DNA from 2 places in the Kitasatospora sp. NPDC098663 genome. Region 1 is predicted to be linked to the other one. Evidence: riboswitches for the same ligand, from Rfam matches in the RefSeq annotation. Region 1 holds a riboswitch; the other holds the start of a gene.
The links. Region 1 has a riboswitch for guanidine ahead of ACIQVZ_RS32870 (SMR family transporter). Riboswitches for the same ligand answer to the same signal wherever they lie in the genome.

Region 1 (10,308 bases):
GCTGCGGGTGCTCCTGAGCTACCTGCCGGAGGACCCGCTCGCCGTCCGGATGGCCTTCCCCGCCGAGTTCTCGCTGGACGAACCGGCCGACGGCGGCGCGGGCTCGGACGGCACCGACGACATCGTCTGGGTCTTCGCCCGCCAGCTGCTCTCGGCCGGCCTGGAGCTGCCGGCCGGCGTCGGCGACGTCCACGTCCGGCCCGCGGTCGGCCGGCGCACCATGGTCGAGCTGCGGGCGCCGGAGGGCACCGCACTGCTCCAGTTCGACACCACCGACCTGCGCCGCTTCCTGTGGCGCAGCCGGCTGCTCGTCCCCGAGGGCGAGGAGCACCTGCACCTGGACGCCGACCGCGCGCTCGCCGAGCTGCTCGGCTGAGCGGCGCGCGGGGCCGGCGTCCGGGGGCGCCGCCGCGCTTCCGGCCGTCACCCGGGCCCGGGGCGCCTCAGCCCGACAGCCTGCGCATCAGCCGGACGCCCTGCGCCGGCGTCAGGTGCGGCAGGTACGCCTTGCCGATCGCCCTGGTGATGCTCGGCAGCGCGGCGGGGTCGGGGTAGGCCATGTACATCGGCCGGTACTCCGGCTGGAACTTCGCCTTGAACGCGAGCAGCGAGCGGAAGCCGTACACCGGCTCCAGCACCCGTCCCATCCAGTCCAGCATCCGCTGCAGGCCGGAGGGCTCCTCGTCCTGCCCGGAACGGGCCAGCGGCGCGCCGGACAGCGACAGGAAGCGCGCGCCCTCCTCCTTGAAGCCCAGCGCGGCCGAGGCGATCAGGAACTCGTTGACGCCGCGGAAGCCGTCCGAGCGCCGGCGCATGAAGTCCAGCGTCCAGCCGACCGGCACGCCGTTCTCGTACACCGGCATCCAGCTGGTCAGCCCGTGCACGACGCGCTGCTCGTCCACCGCGATCAGCACCCGCACGTCCGGGTCGTCCAGCTCCTCCAGTCCGCCGAGCGTGAAGCCCATCTCGGGCAGGCCCTTCTCGGACACCCACTCCTCGGAGATCGCCCGGATCTGGTCCCGCAGCGCGCGCGGCGCCTCGTGGTGGGACCACCACTCGGCGGTGATGCCCTGCTTGCCGGCCTTGTTCAGCGCGGTCCGGATGTCCTGCCACTTGCGGCCGGTGAAGGCCAGCTCGGGCAGCGCCACCACGGTGTCCTCGGCGACCTGCACCGAGCGCCAGCCGAGCTGCGCGGCGGCCTCCCGGGTCTGCGGGGAGACGCTGTAGAAGCACGGGGTCCAGCCGCGCTGGTCGCAGAACCGGGCGAACCCGGCCACCGCCCGGGCCCGGGCCTCCGGCGCGCCGAACGGATCGCCGGTGGTCAGCGCCACCGTGTTGTGCACCCGGTAGGCGACGGCCGCCCGGCCCTCCTCGTCGAACCAGTAGTGGTTGCCGTCCCAGGTGGTGATGAAGGACAGCGTCCCGCCGCCGTACGCGGTGAGCAGCGCCCTGGCCCGGGCGGCCGCCTCCGCGTCGGTGTGCAGCACCGGCCGGCGGAAGGCCAGCAGCAGCGTGGTCAGCGCGACGACCCAGAAGGCCAGCCCGCAGTACGTCTCCAGGAACAGCGCCACCGGGCCGACCGCGATCGGGTAGTCCGGCAGCAGGTCGTTGTAGGCGGGCGGCAGGAACTGCGCGGGCAGCCCGTGCAGCAGCCGGCGGATGTTCGCCCCCGGCTCGAACTGGTCGGCCGCGAGGCGCCCGAGCCCCACGTACGCGGCCGAGGCCGCCAGGGCGGCGCCGCCGAGCAGCGCGCCCAGCCGCAGCACCGCCCGGCCGGCCAGCCGCAGCCGGAAGCGCTGCCGGGTGGCCAGCAGCAGGCCGAGGGTGAGCAGCGGCAGCAGCAGCGCCTCGACGAAGTACTGGACCACGTCGCCGCTGACCGGGCCGGAGTCGAGGTACAGCCAGCCCAGCAGCGCCGCCCAGAGCAGTTCGGTGGCGACGGTGATCCGCCAGGCGAACCGCAGCCCCCGGCGCAGCCCCTCGGCCAGGACCAGCAGCAGCGCCGGGAACAGCGCGGCCATCAGCCGGCCAGGAGTGTCGAAGATCCGCTCGACGGCGTGCGCGCGGGCGCAGTCGTGCGCCGACAGCGCGCAGAAGTCGGCCACCTCCTCCGGGCTGAGCCGGTGCGAGAAGTACAGCTCGGAGAAGGTGTTGAACGGCCCGCTGGCGTTGTCGTACAGCGAGGCGATCAGCGGCCCGAGGGCGGCGGCGACCAGGCAGAGCGCCACCAGCACCCGGGTCTCGGAGTGCGAGGAGCGGTGGGTGCGCAGGTGCAGCCCGCCCCGGGCGAGCAGCGCGCCGGCGCCCAGCCCGACGAACGCGGCGGCGCACCGCTGGACGCTCTGCAGGTGGCCCACGTACAGCGTCATGACCAGCGGGGCGAGCAGCACCAGCAGGTGCAGCCGGCGGCGCCAGAGCACGGTGAGCCGGTAGCCGAGCACCCCGGCCAGCGCGAACAGGCCGACGCCGGGGCCGACCGAGGTCTGGTCGGCCACCGAGACGGTCCACTGCTCGCCGACCCGGGAGCCGGCCGCGATCAGCCCGGTGCCGAGCAGGGTGCCCGCCAGCTGTCCGCCGACCAGCACCGCGAGCGTGCGCAGCCACCCGAGCCGGTGCTCGGCGGCCGGACCGACCAGGACCAGCAGCAGGCTGGTGAAGACGTACGAGCCCAGGCCGGAGCACCAGAACAGCGAGGTGAACGGCGTCCACCAGTGGCCCTCGGCGAGGGTGGGCACGCCGGCCCCGACCCGGTCGAGCAGCCGCTCGGACGGCCCGTGGGCCAGGCTGCCGGTGGCCGCGCCGAGCGCCCAGAGCCCGGCCAGCAGCACCAGGGTGAGCGGCGCCGAGCGCAGCCAGACGCCGAACGTGCGGGTCGCCCGCCAGGCCCGCTGCGGGCGCGGCTCCGGCGTCCCGGCGACCGGCGCGCGGTCCGACGGCCACTCCTGCTCCTTGGCCGGCGCGGGGGCCGCGGGGAGCCGGATCACCGGATCAGCCCGGTCTGCTGGGAGAGCCAGGCCAGGTTCTGTTCGAAGGCCTGGCGGAACACGACCCAGCTGTGCCAGCCGGGGATGGTCTGGTAGCCGACCTTCATTCCGGCCGCCTGTGCCGCCGCATAGGCCTTCTCCTGCATGGGTCGGAAGTCCGGGTCGTTGGCGCCGACCACGAACATGCCTGCGGTGTCGGGGAACTTCTGCCGGGCCATGACGTGCACCGGGTCGACGGCGTCGAACGCGGCCTCGTCGCCGCCGAAGGCCTTGTCGACGGTCTCGCCGCGTTCGCCCAGGGTGGGCTCGTCCTGGCCGGAGATGTCCAGGAAGGTGCCGTAGACCCCGGGCGCGTTGACGGCCAGCTGGAGCGAGCAGGTGCCGCCGAGCGAGAGCCCGCCGATGGCGAAGGCGCCCCGGCCGGTGGCGGTCTGCAGGTTGTGGTGGATCCAGTCCGGGACGTCATCGGCCAGGTAGGTGTGCGCCTTGGCGATCCGGGAGTCCATGCAGAGCGTGTTGGTGAACGGGCTGCCGGTGGGGTCGGCGACCACCACGATCGGGGCGAGGCCCTGGTGGTCGGCGGCGAAGGCGTCCAGGGTCTCCTGGATGGCCCCGGAGGTGACCCAGTCCACCGGGGCGCCGGGCTGGCCGGGCAGCAGCACCACGACGGGCAGCAGCGGCCGGGGGTTGGCCTGGTAGGCGGGCGGCAGGTAGACGTACCCGTCGCGGGCCGTGAAGCCGGACTTGGTGCCGGGGATGGTCACCGTGGAGAGGGTGCCCTTCGCGGGCAGGCCGGGCGGCGCGTGCCAGAGCTCCTCGACGGGCTTGCCGGGCGTGGCGGCGACGGTGCTGGCCACCTTGCCCGTGGTCAGCGCCTGGACCCCGGGCACCAGCATGGCCCGGGCGGTCGGGTACTGGTCGAAGCCCCGGTTGACCTGCGAGGCGGCCATCAGCAGCACCAGGACGGCGGCGCCGGTCGCCAGCAGCCGGCGGCGGACGGCGAGCAGCGGCGCGCGGAAGCAGACCAGGGATATCGCGAACAGCGCGACGGCTATCCAGCGCAGGACGAAGTCCGGGGTTCCCTCCGGGAAGGGGTGCCACCAGCCGTCGACACCGAGCTTCACCAGGGCGGTGAGCGTTCCGGCCAGCATCAGGGCGCCGAAGAGGCGCGGGGCCCGCCAGCGTTCGTGGCGGGAGAACGCGAGCAGGACCAGCGACCCCCAGCCCGCGGCGAGCACGGCGTACGGGATCGGGCCGTGGGTGAGCGGCCAGTCGATCGGGTTCCAGCGGGTGGCGAGGGTCAGCGTGGTCATGCGGCTTTGCCCGGCCGGGTGGTGTCGGCCAGGAAGCCGTAGGCGACGACGTTGCCCTCGTAGCCGTGCTCGGCGCTGTACGCGCCGCCGCAGGTGATGACCCGCAGCTGAGCGTCGGCGGCCTGGCGGTAGACCCGGTCGTCCGGGAAGTCCTTTCGGTCGTGCACTTCGATGGCGTACAGCTGGTAGACGGCGACGGCGCCGTCCGCGCGGGCGATCTCGATCCGGTCTCCGCGCCGGAGCGCCCCCAGGTTGTAGAAGACGGCCGGGCCGGCCTTGTTGTCGACGTGCCCGTCCAGGATGGCGGTGCCGCGCTGCCCGGGGCTGGCCCCGCCGCGGTACCAGCCCGCCAGGTTGCGGTCCGCCTCCGGCGGGGCCTGGAGGTGGCCGTCGGGGTCGAGCCCGAGCGCGGTGACCGGGGCGTCCAGCCGGACGGCCGGGATGCGGATGCGGGTGGGGTCGGACGGGCCCAGCGGCGGGACGACGGAGACCGGGGCGAAGCCGGACAGCGTCTGGGTGCCGCCGGGGGCGGGCGGCAGCGCGCCCTGCCCGCCGTCGTGCAGCAGCCAGGCGCCGAGCACCAGCGCGGCACCGGCCGCCAGGGTACCCGGCCACGGGCTCCTGCTCTGCTGGACGCCCACGGGCGCTCCCCTCTACCGACGGATTCCCGATCCTGGGAGTTTCCTGGGAAACAATTCAATCGGATCGGACCTTAAAGCACGTCCACACGATGGGCGTAATGACACCCCCCGATCGGCAGGGCAACCGCCCGAATCCGCGCTCCCCGTGGGCATCCGGTGACGGAACGCGACGGCCGTTTCCCAGGTGACGGCGCCACCGGAACGCCTCGGTACGAGCTTCGACGGCGCGGGGGGCCGGTCCGGTTGCGTCAATCGGGCGATCGATGCCGACCGCCGGTGGCGCCTCGCCGACCGTTCGAGCCCGGCTGCCATGCTGACCCGGTCACGGGTTCTATCACCCCACTTGTCCGACCGGATTTCCGCACGCCTGAACGCCTGCCGAACGCCTCATGAACGGAGTGACCATGGCCGCTCTCTCACGCCGCACCCTGCTGGCCGCCGGTGCGGCCTCCGCCGCCACCCTGGCGACCGGCTGCGGAAGCAACAGCGCCGACAAGCCGATGATCGGTTCGGCCGTTCCCCCCAGCAGCGCGGCCGTCGACCAGAGTCCCGACCCCACCGACGCCACCGAGCAGCAGGCCGTCCTGATCGGCGACGGCTCCACCTCCGACACCGGGGCCCAGCCCCACCAGCCCACCCCCGAGCGGCTCAAGGCCGGCGAACGGCCACCGCAGTTCGTGGTCTTCTCCTGGGACGGCGCCGGCGAACTCGACAACGGCCTGTTCGCCCGCTTCCGCCGGCTGGCGCAGGAGCACAACGCCTCGATGACCTTCTTCCTCAGCGGCCTCTACCTGCTGCCCGAGTCCAAGAAGGACCTCTACCGCCCCCCGCAGCACAAGGTCGGCGCCTCCGAGATCGGCTACCTCACCGACCAGCACATCCACGACACCCTGGAGAACGTGCACGCGGCCTGGCTGGAGGGCCACGAGATCGGCACCCACTTCAACGGCCACTTCTGCGGCGACACCGGCGTCGGCAAGTGGTCCCCGGAGGAGTGGGACAGCGAGATCCAGCAGGCCATGGACTTCGTGACGAACTGGCGCACCAACACCGGCTTCACCGACCTGCCGGCGCTGCCCTTCGACTACCGCAGGGAGCTGATCGGCAGCCGCACGCCCTGCCTGGAGGGCCAGCGCAACCTGCTGCCCACCGCGGTCAAGCGCGGCTGGCGCTACGACAGCAGCGGCAACGGCACCCAGGTGTGGCCGCAGAAGATCCAGGGCGGCGCGCTCTGGGACCTCCCGCTGCAGTCCATCCCCTTCCCCGGGCACACCTTCCAGGTGCTGTCGATGGACTACAACATCATGTACAACCAGTGCGGCCCCAACACCAAGGCCGATCCGGCGCTCTACCCGGGCTTCCAGGCCCAGGCCCGCGACTCCTACCTGCTGGGCTTCGACCGCACCTACAACGGCAACCGGGCGCCGTACGTCATCGGCAACCACTTCGAGGAGTGGAACGGCGGCATCTACATGAACGCCGTCGAGGACGCGCTCCGGACGATCGCGGACAAGCCGGAGGTCCGGCTGGTCTCGTTCCGCCAACTGGTGGACTGGCTGGACGCCCAGGACCAGGCGGTCCTGCGCAAGCTCCAGGGCCTCGCCCCGGGCCAGGCGCCGACCGGCGGCTGGGAGGCCTTCCTCGGCACCCCCGGGGCACCGCCGGTGCCCTCCGCCGCCGCTGCCGGCTGACCCTCAGGACCTGGCCCGGACCCGGCCGGCGAGCAGCGCCCCCAGCAGCGCCACGCCGGCCATGGCCAGCAGGATCACCGCGAACGCCACGGGCGAGCCGGCGGCCCCGGATGAGGCGGTGGCCCCGGCGCCCTCGTGGGCGGCGGCGAGCGAGCCGCCGCCCAGCACCGCGAACATCACCCCCGCCAGGCCCGTCAGCAGGACGTTGCCCAGCGCGTCGCTCATCTGCAGGGCCGCCGAGTTCACCCCGGCGTCCTCCGGCGCGGAGAGCTTCATCATCAGCACGCTGACGCTCGCGACCGTCAGTCCCATCCCGATGCCGCCGACGCCCCAGGCCACCGCCGCCACCCAGGCCGGCACCGCCGGAACCAGCACCAGCGCGGCGCCCGCGATCGCCACCGCGGTCAGCACGAACCCGCCCCGGATCATCGCCTCGCGGTAGCGCTCGGCCCCCGGCCGCCCCTGCAGCCACGAGCCCAGTGCCCAGGTGAGCCCGCCGCTGGTCAGGGTGAGCCCCGACATCGTCGGCGAGAGGCCGCGCTCGGTGGTCATCATCAGCGGGACGAAGGCCTCGGCCCCGAGGAACGCCCCGGCCGCCAGTCCGCGCAGCAGGATCACCGCCGGCAGCCCCCGCCCGGCCCGCAGGGTCCGCTGGGGCAGCAGCCCCAGGACGGCCGGCACCAGCAGCGCCGCCCCGACGACCCCGGGGAGCAGCCCGATCAGGTCGTGCCGCCCGCCCGCGTACTGCAGCAGGCCGGCACCGAGCGCCGCCATCGCGGCCAGCAGGGTGCGCCGGCGGTCGAAGTCCGCGCCCCTGGCCACCGGGTGCTCCCGCTCGGAGCGGGCCAGCGCGGGGCCCATCACGGCCAGCGGCAGCAGGATCAGCACCGGCACGGCCAGGAACACCCAGCGCCAGCCGAGGTGCTGGGTGATCGCGCCGGAGACCAGCGGCCCGATGATCGAGGGCAGCACCCAGGCCGAGGAGAAGGCCGCGAACACCGCCGGCCGCAGCCGCTCCGGGAAGGCCCGGCCGACCACCACGTACAGCGCGACGATCACCAGCCCGCCGCCCAGGCCCTGGATCGCCCGCCCTGCCACGAACACCCACATGCCCGGCGCCGTCCCGGCCACCACCAGGCCCACACCGAACACCGCGATGCCGGTGAACAGCGGCTGCATCGGGCCGCGCCGGTCGCACCACTGTCCGGAGACGACCAGCGCGAACAGCGTGGTGGTGAAGTAGCCGGAGAAGGCGAAGGCGTACAGCCCGATGCCGTTCAGCTGGCGGGCCGCGGTCGGCATCGCTGTGTTGACGGCGGTCGCCTCGAAGGCGATCACCAGGACCACCGACACGATCCCCAGGGTCAGAGCGCGGTAGCGGCCGCTGAGGACCCCGCCACCGGGGTCGGGTTCGGAGGGTATCGAGGCGGAGTCGACCGAGGTGGGGGAGGCAGTGGTCATACGTAACATCGTAAGGGCCGTCTGCCTTCATGACCCCTGACCCGAGTCGGTGATCAGCTAGTCCGCAGGGCTTAGGACCAGGGTCAGGGGGAAGCTCAGGCGGCGGTCAGTGGAGCACCTTCAGGCCGACCACGCCGGAGACGATGAGCAGCAGGCAGCCGATCCGGGCCGCCGTCACCGCGTCCCCCAGGACGGCCATGCCGTAGAGCGCGGTGCCGACCGCGCCGATGCCGACCCAGACCGCGTAGCCGGTGCCGATCGGAATGGTGCGCATCGCGTACGCCAGGCCGCCCATGCTCAGCAGCAGGGCCACACCAAAGACGAGGCTGGGGGTGAGTCGGGAAAAGCCCTTGGACGACTCCAGGGCCACCGCCCACACGGTCTCCAGGACACCCGAGATGATCAGGACGAGCCATGCCATGACGGCCTACCTCCGCAGTCCACAGCGGCCGGATTGCCGCTGAACTGCGCCGTCTTGTCGTCACCGGGTACGACGCGCTCGTCCGGGGTGGCCGGGCACCGACCACCTGGTTCCGACCGTAGCACAAGCCGCCATACAGAATTTACATTCCGCCGTTGACGGCCCCCCGCGCATTCCGCCACTATGAATTCACTGGCCGTGTGCCCGAGTGGCTTAGGGAACCGTCTGCAAAGCGGTGTACACGGGTTCGATTCCCGTCATGGCCTCGCCGGAAATGGAATTGCCGGTCGACATTCCGTCGACCGGCAATTCCCGTTTCCGGTATTTCCGGGGCGGTCGGCCGAAGCCGCCGCCCCCCGCCGTCAGACCGCGACCGCGTCCTCCGGCCGGATCGGCAGCCGGCCGACCGGCAGCCCGGTGGCCGCCCGGACGGCGGCGGCCACGGCCGCCGGGGCGACCACCGCGGGGGCGGCGCTGACCGCCTTGGCCCCGAAGGTGGCGACCACATCCCGCTCCTCCAGCAGGGCGGCGATCCGCACCTGCGGGGTGTCCAGCGCGGTGGGCAGCCGGTAGCCGGTGAGCGAGGGGTTCAGCAGCACGCCGCCCTCGGTGCGCAGGTCCTCCAGCAGCGCCAGGCCGACGCCCTGGGCCACGCCCGCCTCGATCCGGTCCTCGATCTGCCGCGGGTTCAGCGCCCGGCCGACGTCCTGGGCGACCGTCATCTCGACCACCCGGACGGCGCCCAGCTCGATGTCCACGTCCACCACCGCGCGCATCGCGCAGAACGCGATCGACACGAAGGCGTCGCCCTGCCCGGACTCGTCCAGCGGCTCGGTGGGGTGCGGGCGGCACTGGGCCGTCGCCCAGAGCTCCTTGCCCTCCAACGCCTCGGCGACCGGCATGCCGAGCACCCCGTCGTACGAAGTGATCTTGCCGTCGGCGATCTGCAGCAGTTCCACCGACATCCCGAAGTTGGCGGCGATCGGCTGGAGCAGCTGGTGGCGGACCATCAGCGCGGCGCGCTCGACGGCGCCGCCGGAGACCCAGGTGTGCCGGCCGCGGGCGGAGGGACCGGCGATGGACTGGTCGCTGTCGGCCGGCGCGATGTACACCTCGCTGACGCCCAGCACGGTCTGCACGATCTGCCGGGCCAGCGTGGCGAAGCCCTGTCCGGAGTCGACGGCCGCGCAGATCACCGTGGCGTGGTCGCCGCTGACCCGCACGGTGGCGGTGGAGACCTCGTCCTCGCCCTCGGCGCCGAGCATGTGCACCATGCCGACGGCGTAGCCGATCCCGCGTCGCACCGCCGCCGGGTCACCGGCGCCACCGGGCCCGCCCGGCAGCAGCCACTCGGCGTCCGGGTCGTCCACCGGCAGGGCCGGCAGCGGCTCGGCCGCGACGGCCTCCAGCAGCGCGCCGACCGGCGCCGGGCAGGTGACGGCCTGTCCGGTGGGCATCGGGTCGCCGGTGGCCATCGCGTTGCGGCGGCGGATCTCCACCGGGTCCACGCCGATCCGGGCGGCCAGCTGGTCCAGCTGCGACTCGTAGGCGAAGCAGGCCTGCAACGCGCCCTCGCCGCGCATCCGCCCGGCCGGCGGGTTGTTGGTGCGCACCGCCCAGGCGTCCACGAAGACGTTCGGGCAGACGTACGGGCCGACCGAGAACGCGGTGGCGGCGGCCAGCGCCTCGGCGGAGACGTCCGCGTACGCGCCGCCGTCCAGCAGGATCTGCGCCTCGACCTTCACCAGGGTGCCCTCGGCGTCGGCGTGGTGGCGGTAGCGCAGCAGCGCGGGGTGG
Region 2 (10,308 bases), on a different contig from region 1:
GCAAGCTCGACCGCCGCGCCCTGCCCGCCCCCGAGGCGCCCGCCACCGGCGCCGGACGCCCGCCGCGCACCCCGCGCGAACAGCAGCTGTGCGAACTCTTCGCCGAGGTGCTGGGCGTCGCGGCGGTCGGCGTCGACGACGACTTCTTCGCCCTCGGCGGCCACTCGCTGCTGGTCGTCCGCCTCGCCGGGCGGATCCGCGAACTGCTCGGCCTGGACGTCGGCATCGGCACCCTGTTCCAGTCGCCCACCGTCGCCGCCCTCGACACGGCCCTGGCGGCCGGCTCGCAGAGCGCCGACGCGCTGGACGTCCTGCTCCCGCTGCGGCCCGCCGCGCCCGGACGCCGGACCCCGCTGTTCGCCGTCCACCCCGCCGGCGGCCTCAGCTGGTGCTACACCGGCCTGATCCGCCACCTGCCCGCCGACCTGCCGATCTACGGCCTCCAGGCCCAGGGCGTCGGCGCCGCCACGGCGGCCCGGCCCCTGCCGCGGACCCTGGACGAACTGGCCGCGCACTACGTCGACCGGCTGCGCGAGGTCGAGCCCGAGGGCCCGTACCGGCTGCTCGGCTGGTCCACCGGCGGGATCATCGCGCACGCCGTCGCCGTCCGGCTCCAGGACCTCGGCCACGCCGTCGAACTGCTCGCGATCCTGGACGCCTACCCCGCCGAGGGCTTCCGCGACCTGCCCGTCCCCGACCAGGCCGAGGCGCTGGAGGCGCTGCTCACCATGGGCGGCTACGGCCCCGAGGACCTCGCCGGGCGGCCGCTCGAACTCGCCGCCGTCACCGAGCTGCTGCGCCGCGAGGGCAGCCCGCTGGCCGGGCTCGACGACGCCACCGTGGCCGCCCTCAACCGGATCTACCTCAACACCAACCACCTCGTCCGGGGCCACGACCACCGCCCCTTCGACGGCGACGTGCTGTTCTTCCGCGCCACCGTCGACACCATCGACGAGACCCTGGTGCCCGAACTCTGGACCCCGTACGTGTCCGGGCGCATCGACAACACCGACGTCGCCTGCTCGCACAAGGACATGACCCTGCCCGCCCCGATCGCCCACATCGCCCGCGTGATCGCCGACCACCTGGAGAAGTCCTCCGATGAGTGACGCCCCCGCCAACCCCTTCGACGGCGACGGCGAGTTCCTCGCCCTCGTCAACGACCACGCCCAGCACTCGATCTGGCCGGCCTTCGCCGCCGTCCCGGCCGGCTGGAACGTCTCCCACGGCCCGTGCGAGCGCGCCGACGCCGTGCAGTGGATCACCGCCCACTGGACCGACCTGTGACCCCTCCGGCCGTCGAGGCCGCCCCGGCCCGCCCCCTGCTCGCGGGGCGCGCCGCGGTGGTCGTGGTCTACACCGCCGCGATGTGCATGAACGGCCTGGACTCGACCATCGTCAACCCCGCGCTGTTCACCATCGCCGAGGACTTCGGGCGGCCCGTCTCGGCCGCCAACGCCGTCGAGACGGCCTTCCTGGTCGGCCTCGCCGTCGGCCTGCCGGCGGCGGGCTGGCTCGGCGACCGGTTCGGTGTGAAACGGGTCTTCCTCGGCTCCCTGGCCGCGTTCACCCTCGCCTCCGCCCTGTGCGCCGCCGCTCCCGGCCTCGGCTCGCTCGCCGCCGCGCGGGCCGTCCAGGGCGTGGCCGGCGGGCTGCTCACCCCCGTCGGGATGACCCTGCTGTTCCGGGCCTTCGCCCCGCACGAGCGGGCCGGCCTGAGCCGGATCCTGATCGTCCCGACCGCCCTGATGCCCGCCCTCGGCCCGCCACTCGGCGGCCTCCTGACCGAACACCTCTCCTGGCACTGGCTGTTCCTGGTCAACGTGCCGATCGGGATCGCGGCCGTCGTGACCGGGCTCATCGGCCTGCGCGCGGCGGACGAGCCCCCGGCCGGCCGCTTCGACACCACCGGCTTCCTGCTCGCCACCCCCGGCCTCGGACTGCTCACCTACGCGCTCGGCTTCGGCCCGGCGCACGGCTGGTCCTCGCCGGGAGTGGCGCTCGGCGGCGTGGCCGGGCTCCTCCTGCTCGGCATCGCCGTCCGCCACCAACTCCGTTCCTCCGAACCACTGGTGGACCTGCGGCAGCTGGCCGACCGCACCTTCGGCACCGCCACCTGGCTGGCCCTGCTCACCTCGGCCGGCCTGATGGGCGCCCTGTTCGTCCTCCCGCTGCTCTACCAGGCCGCCCTTGGGGCCTCGGCCCTCGACGCCGGGCTGAGCGTCTTCCCCGAGGCGATCGGCCTGATGGCCGCCTCCCAGGTGGTCGACCGCCTGCTGCCCCGGTTCGGCCCCCGCCGTCTCGCGCTGCCCGCGCTGCTGCTCGCCGCCCTCGTCCTGGCCGCCCTCGGCTTCGCCGAGAACCCCTGGGCCGTAAGGGCGTTGATGTTCGCGGTCGGCCTCGTCCTGGGCACCGCCGTGCTCACCGTCCAGATCGCCGGCTTCGCCGACGTCCCCGGGCCGGCGATGGGCCGCGCCATGGGCCTGTTCACCATCGTCCGCACCCTCGGCGGCGCCCTCGGCATCGCCGCCACCGCCGCCCTCATCGGCGCCCTGGACACCGACGGCGGCTCACCCGGCCCCTACCGCCTCGCCCTCCTGCTCACCGCCGCCCTGGTCGCCGCCGGCACCCTCCTCACCAGCCGCCTCCCCCGCGAGGCGCCGGCACCACCCCCCGCCGACTGAACGGCCACGCCGCACCCCGCGATCGCGGGGTGCGGCGTCAGTTCGTTGGACGCGACCTTCCGGCTCAGGCGCTCGGCCAGAGGATCAGGTCGGGCAGGGCGTGCCGGCGCGGCCGGTCGCCGAGGTCGGCGAGGGCGGTGCGGATGGCCCGGAGGTGCCCGACGGTCAGTTGCAGGGGCGGCTCGTCGGGCTGGTGGGTCGTGCGGATGGGGTAGTCGACGCCGGGGGTGCGGGTCATCTCGATGTGGCAGCCGAGCAGGTGCGTCACCGGGCGGCGTTCGGCGAAGTCGATCAGCCGGTCGACGGTGCGGGTGAAGGCCGGCCAGTCGTCGATGTAGAGGCGGCCCGGGTAGACGGTGTCGCCGGTGAGCAGGAGGCCCGTCCACGGGTCGTAGTAGGTGACGGCCGCCGGGTGGTGGCCCGGGGTGGCCAGGCATTCGAGCACCCGGCCGCCGCCCAGGTCCACCCGCGCGACGGCGTCCGGATCCTGGTCGAAGCCGAAGTACGGCCAGGCCGTGGCCGGGTCGGCGCCGACCAGGGTCGTCGCGGGCCGGTCGGCGAACTGCCCGTCGCCCGCGACGTGGTCGCCGTGCGGATGGGTGTGCAGGACGAGCAGTCCGTAGCCGTCGCGGGGGTTGTCGGCGAGCCACCGGTCGATGAGTCCGTCGACCACGGTGCGCAGCGGGAAGTACGCGGCGGAGGCGGTGGCCCCGGTGTCGATCAGGACGGCCCGCTCGCCCCCGAACAGCAGGAACAGGAACGGCGCCTCGTAGTTGACCGCCTTGTTCTGCCGCAGGATGGCGGTGTGCTCGTCGTACGCGTGGACCTGGATGTCCGGGTCCGTGTTGTGCTTCGCGGACGGGGACCCGTGGATCCACCGCACGTCGAGCGGACGGGCGATCGGGGCACCGGCGGCCATGACGTCTCCCTGGGTGCGTCGTCTTGGCGGGCCGGGTACGGCGCACATCTCGTCCGGGGCGGTCACCGGCGCGCCGCCACCGGGACGCTAGCACGCCCCCGTCGCCGCGCGCCGGTCCGCCGGTCCGCCGGTCCGCCGATCCCCCGGGAACCGTCAGGCGCCCCCGAGCAGGTGCGCCAGCCCGTCCGCCAGCCCGCCGCGCCAACAGGCGTAGTCGTGACCGCCGTTGAACTCGCGGTACGCGAGGTCGTAGCCGCGGGCGGTGAGGACGTCGCGCAGGTGGCGGTTCTGCGCGAGCAGCATCCACTCCTGGAGGCCGACCTCGACGTAGAACCGGGCCTCCCGCCGCTGCTCGCGGGCGAATTGGCGGGTCAGCCACTCGCTGCCCTCGTCGAACTCCGTCTCGTCCGGCCACCAGAAGGAACCGGACTGGCAGAGCGCGCCGCCGAAGCGGTCGGGGCGCCGGAACGCGGTGAAGGCGGCGGTGAGGCCGCCCGCGCTCTGGCCGGCGATCACGGTGCCGGCCGGGTCGGTGGTGGTGCCGAACTCCGCCGCCGCCCAGGGGAGGAGGCGGTCGGCGAGGAGGTCGACGAAGGCCGGGTTGCAGCTGAGGTCGTCGGGGCGGCGGGGGCCCATGGTGTGGACGAGCAGGGCGACGGTGGGCGGGATGGCGCCGTCCGCCGCCAGGTTGTCGAGGGTGTCGCCGACCGACAGCACCTCGCCCCACATCTCGCCGTCCAGCAGCACGGCCACCGCGAACGGCCCGTCCCCGGCGGAAGGCCTGTCCCCGGCGGGGAGGTGGACGTCCACCCGCCGCCCGGCCACCTCGTGGGCCACCGTCCGCCCGCGCGGTACGCCGTCGCGCCGCCGGACGTACGGCTGGGCGGGGGCGTCGGGCAGGCTGAGCACGGACGACGGGTGGCGCCCGTCGCGGGCGGGCAGCCGGGGGGCGGCGTCGTACGGGTCGGGGCGGGCGTGGTCGAGGACGCGGAGCCAGTCCGCCCGGGCGGTGCCGGGGGCGTCCCCGCGGAACGGGTACAGCTGGTAGGACGCCCGGTGGTCGGCGCGCAGCCGGTAGGTGATCGACCAGCGGCCGTCGTCACGGCGGGTCATCAGGTGCGGGGCGAGGTCGCCGGCGTGCCGGTCCTTGTCGGTGACGGTGTGCAGGAGGGCGAGCACGCCGTCGCACGACGTGTCCTCGTGCACGAAGGTGACCAGGCGGTAGGCGGGGTCGGCCGGATCGGGCTCGACGAGGGGAAGGGTTTCCATCTGCGGGACTCCTCGGGGAGGTCAGGCGGGGGTGCCCTTGCGGCCGAGCAGCACCCAGAGCAGGAAGGGGCCGCCGAGGACGGTGGTGACGATGCCGACCGGGATCTCCACCCCGCCGATCAGCACCCGCCCCACGGTGTCGGCGAGCACGACGAGGACGGCGCCGGTCAGTGCCGAGCCGAGGACCGGCACGCGCGCCGGCCCGGCCAGCCGCCCGGCGACCACGGGCGCGGCCAGCGCGACGAAGCCGACCGGCCCGCACACGCCGACGGCCAGCCCGGCCAGCGCGACGGCCAGCAGCAGGCAGCCGAGCCGGACCCGGGCCGGGTCGACGCCCAGTGAGGCGGCCACGCTGTCGTCGAAGCGCAGCACCGCCAGCCGCCGGGCCACCGCCAGCGCGAGCGGCACGAGCACGGCCAGCCCGATCAGGACCGGGGTGGCGACGGCGTAGTCCCGCCCGTTGAGGCTGCCGGAGGTCCAGACGTACAGCGAGCCGGCCGAGTTGAGCGAGCGGCGGGCGAGCGCGACCTGGATGACGGCCGAGGCGAGCGCGGACATCGCGAGGCCGACGACCAGCACCCGGTAGCCCTGCGCGCCGAGCCCGCCGGAGACCAGGGTGACGACCAGGACGGCGGCCAGTGCGCCGAGCGGGCCGGCCCACCAGGCGCCGAAGGTGCCGGAGACGGTGGCGGAGATCAGGACGGCGGCGGTGGCGCCGTCGTTGACGCCGAGCAGTTCGGGGGTGGCGAGGCGGTTGCGGGCGAGGGTCTGGGTGAGGCAGCCGGCCAGGCCGAGGGCGGCGCCGGCGGCGAGCCCGGCGACGATCCGGCCGAGCCGGAACTTCTGCACCAGCAGCACGTCCAGCCGGTCGCCGTAGCCGAACACGGCCTGGAGGGTGCGGCCGAGGCCGAGTTCGCTCTGCCCGGCGTGGGCGGACACGACGACGACGGCGAGCAGCGTCGCGGCCAGGGCGAGCGAGGCGAGCAGCGCCCGGCGGGGGAGCAGCAGCGACCAGGCGCCGCGCCGCAGCACCAGGTCGGGTTCGGGCGCGGGCGGCTCGGACCGCCGGGCGGGGGCGGGCTCGGCCGGGTCGGCCATGCCGAGCGCGGCGGTCCGGCGGGAGCGGACGATCGCGATCAGCGCGGGGGCGCCGACCAGGGAGACGAGCACCGACACCGGCGCCTCGAACGGTCGGGCCACCACCCGGGCCAGCACATCGGCGCCGGTGAGTACGGCGGCACCGAACAGCCCGGCGAGCACGGTGAGTCGCCCGACCCTGGGGCCGGCGACGGCCCGCGCCAGGAACCCGGCGAGCAGGCCGAGGAAGGAGATCGGGCCGGCCAGCGCGACGGCCGAGGCGGTGAGCAGGGTGACGGCGAGGGCGACCGCGGCCCGGGTGGCGCCGGGCCGGTGGCCGAGGCCGCGGGCGAGGTCGTCGCCGAGCGCGAGCGCGGTGAGCGGCCGGGTAGCGAGCAGGGCGAGCAGGAAGCCCGCGCCGAGCACCGGGGCGAGCTGGCGCAGTGTCGTCCAGCCCTCCACCCCGGCCAGCGAGCCCAGTGCCCACACCCGGTACCGGTCGTACGCCTCGGGCGAATTGACGATCAGCACGCCGGTGAGCCCACCGAAGGTGGCGCCGACCGCCGAGCCGCCGAGCACCAGCCGCATCGGGGACCCGCCCCGGGCACCCGCGATGAGCAGCACCAGCGTGCTGGCGAGCACGGCGCCGCCGAAGGCGAAGGCCAGGTACCCGTACGAGGTCTGGACGCCGAGCACGGCGATGCCGAGCACGACCCCCAGCGAGGCGCCGGCGTTGACGCCGAGCAGTCCGGTCTCGGCGAGGGGGTTGCGGGTGACGGACTGCAACTGCGCCCCGGCGACCCCGAGCGCGGCGCCGACCAGCAGGGCGGTGGCCGTGCGGGGCAGGCGCAGATCGCCGACGACGAGGGCGAGCCGGCCGTCGGCGCGGGCGCCGTGGCGGTCCGACAGGTAATCCAGCACCCGCCCGGGGCCGACCTCTCCGGCGCCGACGGACACTGAGAGCGCGGCGAGGGCGAGCAGGACCGCGACCGCGCCGAGGGCGATCGGCCAGGCGGCGCGGCGGCCGTCCCCGCGCGGTGGCGTCGGTGGCGGCGGGGCGTCCGGCTCGGTGCGGGACTGCCCGGGGGCGCCCACTTGCGACAACGTCATAAGGTAAGGCTAACCTAATGAGCGCATCGTCCCGTGGGCACCGCCACCGTGCCGGGTTGCCCGGACGCCGCCCAACCCCCGTACCACCGCTGCCCGGAGGCACCCATGCCGTTCGCCCAGAGCCCGCTCCACCCCGTCCGCCGCCGCGCGGCCCGGGCGCTGGCCGTCACCGGGGCGGCCGCCCTCCTGCTCGCGGGGTGCGGCTCCTCCGGGTCCTCCTCCGGATCCTCGGGCTCCCCGGGCGGCTCCTCCGCCGCCGGCAGCCCGGCGGCGGACGCGGCCGGCGGCAAGCGCACCGTCAAGGACGCGACCGGCAAGGCCGTCGAGATCCCCGCCGCGCCCCAGCGGATCGTCACCCTCACCCAGGAGGACCTCGACGCGGTGCTCGCCCTCGGGGTGAAGCCCGTCGGCATCACCAACGGCCAGGGGCTCAACGAGCCGCCCGCCTACCTCAAGGACAAGGTCCAGGGCGTCCCGGTGGTCGGCAACCTGCTGCAGCCCGTGATGGACAAGGTCATCGCCGCCAAGCCCGACCTCATCCTGGCCGGCGACATGCAGGACGAGCAGATGCTCAAGCAGCTGCGCGAGATCACCCCCGCCACCCTCGTCACGATGGCACCCACCGACGACTGGAAGCTCGCCTTCCGCGGCATCGGAAACGCCGTCAACAAGCTCGACCAGAGCAACAAGGTGATCGCCGACTACGAGGCCAAGGCGGCCAAGGCCGGCGGGGACCTCGGCAAGAACAAGGGCGCCGCCGTCTCCATCGTCCGCTGGAACCCGACCGGGCCGAGCTGGATGGAGAAGAAGCAGTTCGCCGGCGGCGTCGCCCTCGACATGGGCCTCACCCGCCCGGCCGCGCAGGACAAGGACGGCAACGCGCACAGCCCGGCGCTCAGCCTGGAGAAGCTCGCCGAGATCGACGGCGACTGGCTGTTCCTGTCCACCCTCACCGACGACGGCAGGACCGCGCTCAAGGACGTCCAGTCCAAGCCCGCGTACCAGGAGCTGGGCGCGGTGAGGAACAAGCACGCCGTCACCGTGGACGGTTCGGTCTGGTCCACCCGCGGCGGGCCGCTCGCGGCCGATGTGGTCATCGGCGACATCGGCACGGCGCTCGCCGCCTCCTGACCGGTCCGCGTCCGCGTCCGGGTTCGGGTTCGGGTTCGGGTCCGCGTTCGGGTCCGTTTTTCGGGCCCGTGCCCGGCCGGCCCGTAGCCCCTCCAACCGAAGGGAACCGCGATGGAGTTGACGATCGAGGGCCTCACGGCCGGCTACGGCCCCGGCCGCCCGGTGCTCGCAGGCGTCGACCTCACCGTGCCGGCCGGCCGGGTGGTGGCCGTCGTCGGCCCGAACGGCTGCGGCAAGTCCACCCTGCTGCGGGCCGTCGCCCGGCTGCACCGGCCGGACGGCGGGCGGGTGCTGGTCGGCGGCGAGGACGTCTGGCGGCTGCGGCCGCGCCAGGCCGCGCACCGGGTCGCGCTGCTCCCGCAGAGCCCGCAGGCTCCCGAGGCGGTCACCGTCGCCGGGCTCGTCCGCTACGGCCGCCACCCGCACCAGGGGCTCTTCCGCCAGTGGTCGGCCGACGACGAGCGGCTCACCGCCGGGGCCCTGCGCGCCACCGGCGTCGAGGGACTCGCCGACCGCCGGCTGGACCGCCTCTCCGGCGGCCAGCGGCAGCGCTGCTGGCTCGCCATGGTGCTCGCCCAGGACGCGCCCGTCGTGCTGCTCGACGAACCCACCAGCGCGCTCGACCTCGGGCACGCCGTCGAGGTGCTGGAACTGGTCCGCGAGGTCGCCGCCGGCGGGCGGACGGTCGTCATGGTGCTGCACGACCTCGCGGCGGCGGCCCGCTACGCCGACCTGGTCGTCGCCCTGCGCGACGGCTCGGTGGTGGCCTGCGGCCCGCCCCGGGAGGTGGTCGACGCGCCGCTCGTGCGCGCGCTGTACGACATCGACAGCGACGTGCTCGCCGCCCCCGGCGACGGCGCACCGGTGATCGTTCCCCGTGTGACGTCAGTGAATTGACGATACGTCAGATCTGATCTGGCGCTGCGGCGGGAGGCGGGTGGCGGGGCGGGCGGTGGGTCGCCCGCCCCGTTCACTCGTTCGATGGGTTTGCGCCCCGGAAGCCGCGGAACGGCCTCCCTGGCCGCCGCTTTGTCAGTGGGCCTCGCTACGTTCCTCGCATCGCTGACCGGCAGGTGGGAGGAGACGTCCGTGGCATGGGTGGAAACAGGCGCGGGAGGGTACCGCGTAGCGCTCGACGAGGAGGGCAAGGTGGTCTGCCGCAACGCGGCGGGCCGCGAGCTGAAGTCCCTGCCGTCGAAGCTCGGTGACGATCCGGTGGTCGTCCAGCTCAGGCAGCTCACCGAGTGGCTGGCCGCGCACGAGCGGCGCTGCCAGGAGGACGTCGAGCGGTGGATGGTGCGCTCGCTGCCGGTGCCCGCCGCCGTGCTGACCGCGGTCTGGGCGGACGAGGCCTGGCAGGCCGTCCTGCGCGACCTGGTGGTCACCGGCTCGGACGGCGCCGTCGCCGGCTTCCTGCGCGGTGCGGACGCCGAGCGCGGGATCGGCCTGGTGGACCTGGACGGCGACACCGTCCGGCTCACCGACGGCGAGATCCTCATACCCCACCCCGTGCTGCTCCCGGACCTCGACGACCTGCGCGAGTTCGCCGTCGAGCTCGGCGTCTCCCAGCGCGTGCCGCAGCTCTACCGGGAGGTCTGGCACCGGCCGGACGAACTGCCGACCGGCACCGAGGTCACCACCTACGCCGGTGGCCGCTACCGGGAGCTGCGCGAGCTGCTCGGGCGCTGCGCCCGGCTCGGCCACCGGGTGCGCGGCGGCTCCGCCGTCCAGCCCGTGGTGGAGGCGGGCCGCACCGTCGAGGCCCGCGTCTGGGTGGGCGACTACTACGAGTACGACGCCTGCGAGACGGGCGCGCTCAGCTGGGCGGGCCCGGACGGCCGGGTGCTGCCGCTCACCGAGGTCGGCCCGATCGCCTGGTCCGAGGGCACGCGGATGGCCGCCGCACTGTACGCAGGCCGCACCATCGAAGGGGAGGACGCCGCATGACCGCCACCGGACTCGACCAGAGGGCCGTTCAGGACGCCGACCGGCCGGCCGCCCAGGACACCGGCTCGCACGAGCGGCTGCTCGACGCGGGGGCCGTGCTCCCGGCCGGCACCCTGCCCGGCGCCGGCCGCCCCGACAGCGCCGCCGACGTGCTCACCGCCCGCGCCTACA

Region 2: it holds a riboswitch for guanidine, as region 1 does, so the genes downstream of both, ACIQVZ_RS04660 (MBL fold metallo-hydrolase) here and ACIQVZ_RS32870 (SMR family transporter) in region 1, are expected to answer to the same signal.

What each region holds. Positions count from the first base shown of each region.
Region 1 is NZ_JBIWAP010000040.1:64,493-74,800, reverse strand. It holds gene ACIQVZ_RS32900 (SsgA family sporulation/cell division regulator) at 1-376, shown strand, start outside; gene ACIQVZ_RS32895 (phosphatidylglycerol lysyltransferase domain-containing protein) at 444-2,984, opposite strand; gene ACIQVZ_RS32890 (alpha/beta hydrolase) at 2,981-4,297, opposite strand; gene ACIQVZ_RS32885 (class F sortase) at 4,294-4,938, opposite strand; gene ACIQVZ_RS32880 (hypothetical protein) at 5,343-6,629, shown strand; gene ACIQVZ_RS32875 (MFS transporter) at 6,633-8,090, opposite strand; gene ACIQVZ_RS32870 (SMR family transporter) at 8,197-8,511, opposite strand; guanidine-III (ykkC-III) riboswitch at 8,555-8,620, opposite strand; tRNA gene ACIQVZ_RS32865 (tRNA-Cys) at 8,706-8,777, shown strand; gene ACIQVZ_RS32860 (xanthine dehydrogenase family protein molybdopterin-binding subunit) at 8,874-10,308, opposite strand, start outside.
Region 2 is NZ_JBIWAP010000003.1:212,123-222,430, reverse strand. It holds gene ACIQVZ_RS04675 (amino acid adenylation domain-containing protein) at 1-1,109, shown strand, start outside; gene ACIQVZ_RS04670 (MbtH family protein) at 1,102-1,287, shown strand; gene ACIQVZ_RS04665 (DHA2 family efflux MFS transporter permease subunit) at 1,284-2,684, shown strand; gene ACIQVZ_RS04660 (MBL fold metallo-hydrolase) at 2,749-3,603, opposite strand; guanidine-III (ykkC-III) riboswitch at 3,616-3,676, opposite strand; gene fes (enterochelin esterase) at 3,757-4,872, opposite strand; gene fhuB (Fe(3+)-hydroxamate ABC transporter permease FhuB) at 4,894-7,059, opposite strand; gene ACIQVZ_RS04645 (ABC transporter substrate-binding protein) at 7,165-8,190, shown strand; gene ACIQVZ_RS04640 (ABC transporter ATP-binding protein) at 8,302-9,087, shown strand; gene ACIQVZ_RS04635 (DUF4132 domain-containing protein) at 9,280-10,137, shown strand; gene ACIQVZ_RS04630 (hypothetical protein) at 10,134-10,308, shown strand, end outside.